2 regions of the Frigoribacterium sp. CFBP 13707 genome follow, and region 2 is predicted to be linked to the other one. Evidence: predicted binding sites of a transcription regulator. Region 2 holds the regulator's gene; the other holds the start of a gene.
The links. Region 2 encodes HrcA, which represses chaperone genes, less so after heat shock. Its sites were predicted from a motif close to TTNGCACTCGNNNNNNNCGAGTGCNAA; they were not measured.

Region 1 (4,698 bases), on a different contig from region 2:
GCACCGAGTACTCCTCCGGGGTGAGCTCGCGGCGCCATTCTTCGTCGGTCTTCTCGACCTTGTACGTGCTGTTGTCGTTCGTCATGGGTGCACTCCTGACACGTTCGGGGACTCCCCATCCAACACTGTCCCGCTGAGCCCCATTCCCCGGGTGACGCCCCGCGGCGCTCCCTAGACTCGGGCCCGTGACGCTCGCCGACCGCTTCCTCGCCTACTCGGCGCAGGCCGCCGCCGAGGGGTCGCCCGGCTGGGCCGAGCTGGCCGCCGGCCTCGCCGCCGACGAGGCCGCGCTGGCCGTCGTCGAGAGGGCGCCGGAGTTGCGGCGCCAGCCCGTCCTGGTGCTCGCGACGTGCCGGTGGCTGGGTGCGCCCCCGGGGCCCTGGCCGCGCCTCCGGAGCTGGCTCCTCGACCACGCCGACGCCGTGGTCGCGGAGCTCGGCCGACGCGCCGTGCAGACGAACGACCTGCGCCGGAGCGGCCCGGTCTCGCTCGCCCTGGCCCGCCTCGACGAGCCGGTCGCGCTGCTCGAGGTGGGGGCCTCGGCCGGCCTCTGCCTGCTGCCCGACCTCGTCTCGTACCGCGCGGGCGACGTCCGGTGGGGCGACCCGCGCAGCCCCGTCCAGCTGACGCTCGACGTGACGGACGGCCGCGGCGACGACGCACCCGGCGGAGCGGGCGCCGGGCTCGGCGCGGTCGAGCTGCCGGCGGTGGTCTGGCGCGCCGGGCTCGACCTCGACCCCGTCGACGTCCGCGACGACGAGGCCGTCGCCTGGCTGCGCGCGCTGCTCCCGCCCGGGGCGACGGAGCGTGCCGACCTGCTCGAGCGGGCGGTCGCGCTCGCCCGCACCGCGCCTCCCCGGGTCGCCCGCGGCGACGCCGTCGACGACCTCGAGGCCCTCGCGGCGACGGCGCCCGCCGACGCACGTCTCGTCGTCGTCTCGACCGGCACGCTCGTCTACCTGCCGGGCAGACGACGACAGCAGTTCGTCGACACGGTCCGGGGGCTCGGCGCCACCTGGGTCTCGTACGAGCGGATCGGCCTGCTCGACGACGTCGGGGCCGTCGACCCGGCCCTCGTCGAGCGCACGTCGGCCTTCGCGGTGCTCGCGCTCGACGGACGGCCGCTCGCCGTCGGCGACGCCCACGGCACCCGCCTCACGACCGTCGGCTGAACGGGCCGAACCGCGCCCCGCCTCCCCGGTCACGGCCCGCCCCGACGTTATGGTGACCAGGATCGAGAGGGCGGGACGTGACCGACGAGGGCAGCAGGGGCACCGGCGTGCGCGCGGGCGCGTTGTCGACCCTCGACCGCGCGATCCTCGACCTGGAGCAGTCCCCGCCGGCCACGCCGGGCCAGAAGGAGGCGCTGATCCGGAGAGAGCTCGGGCTCGGCGTCGCGCGCTATCAGCAGTTGCTCAACTCGCTCATCGACCGACCTGCTGCACTGGCCTACGCGCCCCTGGTGGTCGGTCGTCTGCAGCGCCTGCGCGACCAGCGCGCCCGGGCCCGCGCCGACCGTTCGTTCGGGCCCACGCCCCGCTGACCCGGAAGACCACGGAGACCATGCCGAAGTACCCCCGCGACCGTTTCGACGAGGTGCCCCGCGACCTGGAGAGGGTCGGGGCGCACCGCTCCGAGCCCCGCCGGGGGCGCGGCTGGGTGGTCGTCGCCTGGGCGGCCCTCGCCACCGGCCTCCTCGTCGGCGCCGGGGTGGTCGCCCTGGGCGTCCTCAACGACAGCTTCCAGTTCGTCGCCCCCAGCGCGAGCAGCTCGGCCGAGGCCGGCGACGCGACGACCGAGCCGTCCGACGAGGCGACCGACGGCGACGGGGCCGCGACCGACGGGTCCACCGACGCCGCCGGCGAGACGCCCGCCGTGACGCCGACCCCGACGGCCACCGCGGCCGACCCCTCCGACGTGCCCGCCTCGACGACGATCGCCGTGCTCAACGCGACGACGACGAGTGGCCTCGCCGGCCGGGCCGCGACGACGCTCGACACCGCCGGCTGGACGGTCGGCAGCCAGGGCAACGCGCCCGAGCGCTCCGCCACCTCCACCGTCTACTACGCCACGGCCGCCGACCGCGCGGCCGCGCTCGGCGTCGCCGAGTCGCTCGGCATCGACGCGACGCAGCAGAGCACGGCCTTCCCGGGGGCGACCATCACCGTCGTGCTCGGCACCGACTTCTCGTCGTAGCGGGCGAGCGCGGGGGCGGTGCGACCGGGGCAGGGGCCCCGCTCCGCGCCTCCTCGGGGGCTTCCTCGTGCCCCTTCTGTTTCGGGCGTGTAAAGGATCGGGCCGACGGGCGCCCGCGGGTTCGTTCTGCGGCCTTCGGGGCTGTCGTCGGCGCCGGGGGCCGCACTAGCATCTGGTCTTGGTCGCCCCCTACGGCCCGCCCGCCCCGCCCCGAACGAGCGAGGCTGCACCGTTCGGGTGCGCAGGCCACTGCGTCGACCCGGCCCCGGCACCGACCGGCCGCCGTACGAACACAGCAAGGGGAGCAGCACCATGGCACACGGGACCGTCAAGTGGTTCAACGCGGAGAAGGGCTTCGGCTTCATCACGGTCGAGGGAGGCGGGCAGGACGTCTTCGTGCACTACTCGGCCATCGACATGAGCGGCTACAAGGTGCTCGAGGAGGGCCAGGCGGTCGTCTTCGAGGTGGGCACCGGGAGCAAGGGGCCGCAGGCGGAGTCGGTGCGGCTCGCCTGAGCTCCGCCCCTCGGCCCCTCGGCCCCTCCGACACGACGCCGTCCGCCCTCCCGGGGCGGGCGGCGTCGTCACGTCCGGGGGCTCGCCGTGGGCCTGCCCGGACGGCTTGCACTCACAAGGTGGGAGTGCCAGAATCGCTCTGGCACTCGCCGCAGGTGAGTGCCAAGTACCTCTGCTTCATGACGTCCGGGAGGGACGAGTAACACATGGCTAAGATCATTGCTTTTGACGAAGAGGCCCGTCGCGGCCTCGAGCGTGGCCTGAACATCCTGGCCGACGCGGTGAAGGTCACGCTCGGCCCCCGCGGCCGCAACGTCGTCCTCGAGAAGAAGTGGGGCGCCCCCACCATCACGAACGACGGCGTCTCCATCGCCAAGGAGATCGAGCTCGACGACCCGTTCGAGAAGATCGGTGCCGAGCTCGTCAAGGAGGTCGCCAAGAAGACCGACGACGTCGCCGGCGACGGCACCACCACCGCCACCGTGCTCGCCCAGGCGCTCGTCCGTGAGGGCCTCCGCAACGTCGCCGCCGGTGCCGACCCCATCTCGCTCAAGCGCGGCATCGAGAAGGCCGCCGCCGCGGTCTCCGCTCAGCTCCTCGCCGACGCGAAGGACATCGAGACCAAGGAGCAGATCGCGGCGACCGCCTCGATCTCCGCCGCCGACCCCACCATCGGTGCGCTCATCGCCGAGGCCATCGACAAGGTCGGCAAGGAGGGCGTCGTCACCGTCGAGGAGTCGAACACCTTCGGCACCGAGCTCGAGCTGACCGAGGGCATGCGCTTCGACAAGGGCTACCTGTCGCAGTACTTCGTCACCGACCCCGAGCGCCAGGAGGCCGTCTTCGAGGACGCCTACGTGCTCATCGTCAACTCGAAGATCTCCAACATCAAGGACCTCCTGCCGATCGTCGACAAGGTGATCCAGTCGGGCAAGCAGCTCCTGATCATCGCGGAGGACGTCGACGGCGAGGCCCTGGCCACGCTCGTCGTGAACAAGATCCGCGGCATCTTCAAGTCGGTCGCCGTCAAGGCCCCCGGCTTCGGCGACCGTCGCAAGGCGCAGCTGCAGGACATCGCCATCCTCACCGGTGGCCAGGTCATCGCGGAGGAGGTCGGCCTCAAGCTCGAGAACGCCACGCTCGACCTGCTCGGCCGTGCCCGCAAGGTCGTCATCACGAAGGACGAGACCACGATCGTCGAGGGTGCCGGCGACGCCGAGCAGATCGCCGGCCGCGTGCGTCAGATCCGCAGCGAGATCGAGGCGACCGACAGCGACTACGACCGCGAGAAGCTCCAGGAGCGCCTCGCCAAGCTCGCCGGCGGCGTCGCCGTCATCAAGGCAGGTGCCGCGACCGAGGTGGAGCTCAAGGAGCGCAAGCACCGCATCGAGGACGCCGTCCGCAACGCGAAGGCCGCCGTCGAGGAGGGCATCGTCGCCGGTGGTGGCGTCGCGCTCATCCAGGCCGGCAAGACCGCCCTCGCCGAGCTGCAGCTCGAGGGCGACGAGGCGACCGGGGCGAACATCGTCCGTGTCGCGATCGACGCTCCCCTGAAGCAGATCGCCTTCAACGCGGGCATGGAGCCCGGCGTCGTCGCCGACAAGGTCCGCGGCCTCCCGATCGGTCACGGCCTCAACGCCGCGACCGGCGAGTACGTCGACATGATCGCCGCCGGCATCATCGACCCGGCCAAGGTGACCCGCTCTGCCCTGCAGAACGCCGCCTCCATCGCTGGTCTGTTCCTGACCACCGAGGCCGTCGTCGCCGAGAAGCCCGAGAAGAACCCGGCCCCGGCCGGCGACCCCACGGGTGGCATGGACTTCTAGTCCGCACGGTTCCACGCTCAAGGGCGGTTCCCCTCCGGGGGAGCCGCCCTTCGGCGTTCCCGGGGTGCGCCCCGTGTGCCCGTCCGCTCGGCGTCCGCCCGGCCTCCCCGCGTCCCCCGGCCTCTCCGCGTCCGCTCGGCCGCTCGGGTCGGGGCTCGTG
Region 2 (4,698 bases):
GAACTCGATCGTCAGCGGGTACTTGTAGTACTCGCCCTTGTTCGCGGCCAGGGCCGCGAGGATGCTGAAGACGAGGATGACGATGGCGACGGCGGCCGAGATCAGGTAGCCGACGAGCACGATCCAGAGCAGGGCACCGACCACGCTCGCGATCGTCATCGTGATCTGGAAGTTGAGCGCCTGACGCGTGTGCTCCCGGATGAACGGACCGCGGTCCTTCAGCACGAGGTAGCCGACGAGCGCCGGGATGAACCCGAACAGGATCCCGCCGACGTGGATCAGCGTCGACCAGAGCTTCTCGTCCTCGGGGCGGAGGGGCTGGCCGGCCTGCTGGTAGCCGGCACCGCCGCCCGGGGCCTGCTGCCCCCAGGGCTGCTGCTGGCCGTAGGGCTGCGGGCCGCCCTGCGGCGCCTGCTGGCCGGGTGCCTGCTGGCCGTACGGCGGCGGGCCGGGCTGGCCGGCCGGGCCGCCCTGGCCGGGCTGCTTGGCGTAGGGGTCGTGCGGCTCTGCGGGCGGGGTGTCGGTCATCTGCTCACCTGGTTCGTCGTGGTCGGAGGTGACGGCCTCCCGCCCTGGAGGGGTCGGTGCCCGAGGGCGTCGACCGGACCGCGCGGTCCGGTGTCCGTCACGCCGAGCATAGGACAGGGAGGCGCGGCGCGAGTAGGTGCCGCCAGGCCGGTGGCGTAGCATTGGCAGTCTGGTACGGCGAGTGCCAGCCGGTCCGTGTCGACGCCCCCGGGGCGCGGCGGGCCCGTGGTGCGATGAGGAGGTGTGCGGTGGTCTCGGAACGAGGGCTCGAGGTGCTGCGCGTCATCGTGCACGACTACGTCGCCTCCCGCGAGCCCGTGGGCTCGAAGTCCATCGTCGAGCGGCACCAGTTCGGCGTCTCCGCCGCGACGATCCGCAACGACATGGCCCTCCTCGAGGAGGAGGAGCTCATCGCGGCCCCGCACACCTCGAGCGGCCGCGTCCCCACCGACAAGGGGTACCGCCTCTTCGTCGACCAGCTCGCCGACCTCCGCCCGCTCAGCGCCGCGCAGCGCCAGGCGATCGAGACCTTCCTCGGCGACTCCACCGACCTCGACGAGGTCCTCGGCCGCACCGTCCGCCTGCTCAGCCAGCTGACGAACCAGGTCGCCCTCGTCCAGTACCCCTCCTTCTCGCGGGCCCGCGTCCGCCACGTCGAGCTCGTCAGCCTCGCCGAGCGCCGGGTCATGACGGTGCTCATCACCGACACGGGCCAGGTCGAGCAGCGGGTCGTCGAGCTCCCCGCGCCGGTCGACGAGTCCTTCCTCGGCGAGCTGCGCTCCTCGCTCAACGCCCTCGTCGGCGGGGCTGCCCTGAGCGCCGCCGCGACCGCGCTGGCCGACCTGCCGGCACAGCACCCGCCCGAGCGCGCGGCCACCGTCGGGCTCCTCGTGGCGAGCCTCGTCGAGCAGCTCGCCACCGGCCGCCAGGACCGCCTGGTCATGGCGGGCGCGGCGAACCTCGTCCGCATCGGCGACGACTTCAGCGGCAACCTCTACCCCGTCCTCGAGGCCATCGAGGAGCAGGTGGCGCTGCTCCGGCTCTTCGGCGAGATGCAGCTCGACGCCGTCGACGTCGCCGCCAGCATCGGCCGCGAGAACGAGTCGTTCGGGCTCTCGCAGGCGTCCGTCCTCGCGAGCGGCTACTCGTCGTCGGGCAGCGAGATCGCCCGCCTGGGCGTGCTCGGCCCGATGCGCATGGACTACTCCACCAACATGGCGGCGGTCCGGGCGGTCGCCCGCTACCTCTCGTCCCTGCTCTCCGAGCGCTGACGAGGGCCGGCGCCGGCCTGCGGCCCCGACCACCGACTCCACCCCCAGACACGACACACGACCAGCAGACATCCCACCCAGACATCCGCCCCGCGGCCCCCGCGGAGCGCAGACGCACACCAGAGGCAGACGAGAACCAGTGGCAGATCATTACGACGTGCTCGGAGTCGACCGCTCGGCGACCCCGGAGGAGATCAAGAAGGCGTACCGCCGGCTCGCCCGCGAGCTGCACCCCGACGTGAACCCCAGCCCGGAGGCGTCCGAGCGGTTCAAGGACGTCACGCACGCCTACGACGTGCTCAGCGACCCCCAGCAGCGGGAGCGCTACGACCTCGGCCCCCAGACCGGCTTCGGCGGGGGCGGCGGCGCCGCGGGCTTCGGCGACATCTTCGACGCCTTCTTCGGCGGCGGGGGAGGCGGGGGTCAGCGCCAGGGGCCGAGGTCGCGTCGCGAGCGCGGCCAGGACGCCCTGCTCCGCCTCGAGGTCGACCTGGAAGAGATCGTCTTCGGCACGCAGCGCGACATCGAGGTCGACACCGCAGTTCTCTGCGAGACCTGCTCCGGGTCCTGCTGCGCGCCCGGCACCTCGCCCCAGACCTGCGACATCTGCCACGGCTCGGGCCAGATCCAGCGCCAGGTCCGCTCGCTGCTCGGCAACGTCATGACCTCCAGCCCCTGCGGCACCTGCCGTGGCTACGGCACCGTCATCCCGAACCCGTGCCCGACCTGCCAGGGCCAGGGCCGCGTCCGCGCCCGCCGCACCATCCCCATCGACATCCCCGCGGGCGTCGACACCGGCCTCCGCCTCCAGCTGCCCGGGCAGGGCGAGGTCGGCCAGGCCGGCGGCCCGAACGGCGACCTGTACCTCGAGGTCAAGGTCCGCCACCACGAGACCTACAGCCGCAACGGCGACGACCTGCTGGCGACGCTCGAGGTGCAGATGTCCGACGCGATCCTCGGCACCGAGACGACCCTCGACGGCCTCGACGGCGCGGTGGAGATCGAGCTCAAGCCGGGCACCCAGAGCGGCGACGTGCTGACCGTCCGCGACCGCGGGGTCACGAAGCTCCGCGGCACGGGCCGCGGCGACCTCAAGATCGGCGTGCAGGTGGTGACGCCGACCAAGCTCAGCCACAAGGAGCGCGAGCTGATCGAGAAGTTCGCCGCCGGCCGTCGCGAGCAGGCGCCCGAGCTGTCGCAGTTCCAGCAGGGCCTGTTCGGCAAGCTGCGCGACCGGTTCCTCAACTTCTGATCGTGGCGCACTTCTACCTGGTCGACGACCTGACGGAGGCGGTGGCCGGCTCGACCGTCACGGTCACCGGCGCCGAGGCACGGCACGCCGTCACCGTCAGCCGGGTGCGGGTCGGCGAGCAGCTCACGCTCGGCGACGGCCGCGGCACGGTCGTGCGGGGCGAGGTGACCGAGGCGACCGGCGACCGGCTGTCGCTGGTGGCGGCGACCGTCACCGCGCATCCTCGGCCCGGCGTCCGGATCGCGCTGGCCCAGGCCCTCGCCAAGGGCGACCGCGACGAGCTCGCCGTCCAGGCCGCGACGGAGCTCGGCGTCGACGAGGTCGTCCCCTGGTCGGCGTCGCGGTCGGTGTCGCGCTGGGAGGGTGCCAAGGTCGCGAAGGGCACGAGCCGCTGGCGCGCGATCACCCGCGAGGCGACGAAGCAGGCGATGAGGCCCTGGGCGCCCGAGGTGCTCGACCTCGCGACGACGAAGCAGCTCGCGGCCCGCACGGCGCTCGGCCCGGTGCTCGTGCTGGAGCCCACGGCCGACCGCGCGCTCTCCGCGGTCGACCTCCCGCCCGAGGGAGGCGCGGGCTCGGTCGTCACGGTGGTGGTCGGCCCCGAGGGCGGCGTCTCGCCCGCCGAGCTCGCCCTCTTCGTCGACGCGGGCGCCACGCTCGCGAGGCTCGGCGACAGCGTGCTGCGGACCTCGACGGCGGGCCCGGCGGCCCTGGCCGTCCTCAGCGTGCGGCTCGGTCGCTGGTAGGCGGCCCCGTCGTCGACGTCGGGCCGGTGTCACCGGCCGCCGGTACGATGAGCGGCATGTCCGACGACCAGACCAGCCAGGCCCCCGGCGGCTCCGACCAGCCGTCCGTCTTCAGCCGCATCGTCGCGCGCGAGATCCCGGCCGACATCGTCTTCGAGAACGAGCGGGTCATCGCGTTCCGCGACGTCGAGCCCAAGGCTCCCGTCCACCTGCTCGTCGTCCCCAAGACCGAGCGGTGGCACGACGTCGCCGAGCTGGCCGCGGGCGACCCCGCGCTGCTCGCCGAGATCGTGGCGACGGCCTCGGCCCTGTCGGCCGACCCGGCCGTCTTCCGCTCCGACGACGGCACCGACCTCTCAGTCGGCCGCGGCGAGTTCCGGCTCGTCTTCAACACCGGCCCCTCGGCCGGCCAGACCGTGTTCCACGTGCACGCCCACGTGCTCGGGGGACTCCTCCAGGAAGGCACCCTTGCCCACTAGCGACACTCCGTCCACCGGCTCCGACGCCCGCGCCGAGGGCGCGACCCGGGTCGACATCACCGTCGACGGCGTCGCGATGGTCCAGCTGCTCGGTCCCCACGACCGGCTCCTCAAGACCGTCGAGAAGCAGTACCCCGACGTCCGCGTGCTCGTGCGGGGCAACGAGGTCGGACTCGAGGGGCCGGCGGCGTCGGTCGCCCGGGCCCGGGGCCTCGTCGACGAGCTCGTCTCGCTGGTGCGCAACGGCCACGACCTCGTCCCGGCCGAGGTCGAGACCAGCGCGAAGCTGCTCGACTCCGGGCAGGCCGCGCCCGCGGACGTCTTCGGCCAGCCGATCGTCTCGAGCCGCGGCAAGTCCGTCCGGGCGAAGACGCTCGGCCAGGCCCGCTACGTCGAGGCGATCGACCAGCACACCATCACGT

Region 1: a site for HrcA is predicted at 2,852-2,878, ahead of groL (chaperonin GroEL). Genes of this name have one in related genera too.

The regions. Positions count from the first base shown of each region.
Region 1 is NZ_JACYVL010000001.1:531,108-535,805, reverse strand. It holds gene msrB (peptide-methionine (R)-S-oxide reductase MsrB) at 1-85, opposite strand, end outside; gene IFT45_RS02380 (DUF2332 domain-containing protein) at 186-1,172, shown strand; gene IFT45_RS02375 (DUF3263 domain-containing protein) at 1,250-1,543, shown strand; gene IFT45_RS02370 (LytR C-terminal domain-containing protein) at 1,564-2,196, shown strand; gene IFT45_RS02365 (cold-shock protein) at 2,509-2,712, shown strand; gene groL (chaperonin GroEL) at 2,919-4,538, shown strand.
Region 2 is NZ_JACYVL010000002.1:653,864-658,561, forward strand. It holds gene IFT45_RS06755 (DUF4870 domain-containing protein) at 1-528, opposite strand, end outside; gene hrcA (heat-inducible transcriptional repressor HrcA) at 777-1,799, shown strand; gene dnaJ (molecular chaperone DnaJ) at 1,939-3,051, shown strand; gene IFT45_RS06770 (16S rRNA (uracil(1498)-N(3))-methyltransferase) at 3,054-3,797, shown strand; gene IFT45_RS06775 (histidine triad nucleotide-binding protein) at 3,854-4,276, shown strand; gene IFT45_RS06780 (PhoH family protein) at 4,266-4,698, shown strand, end outside.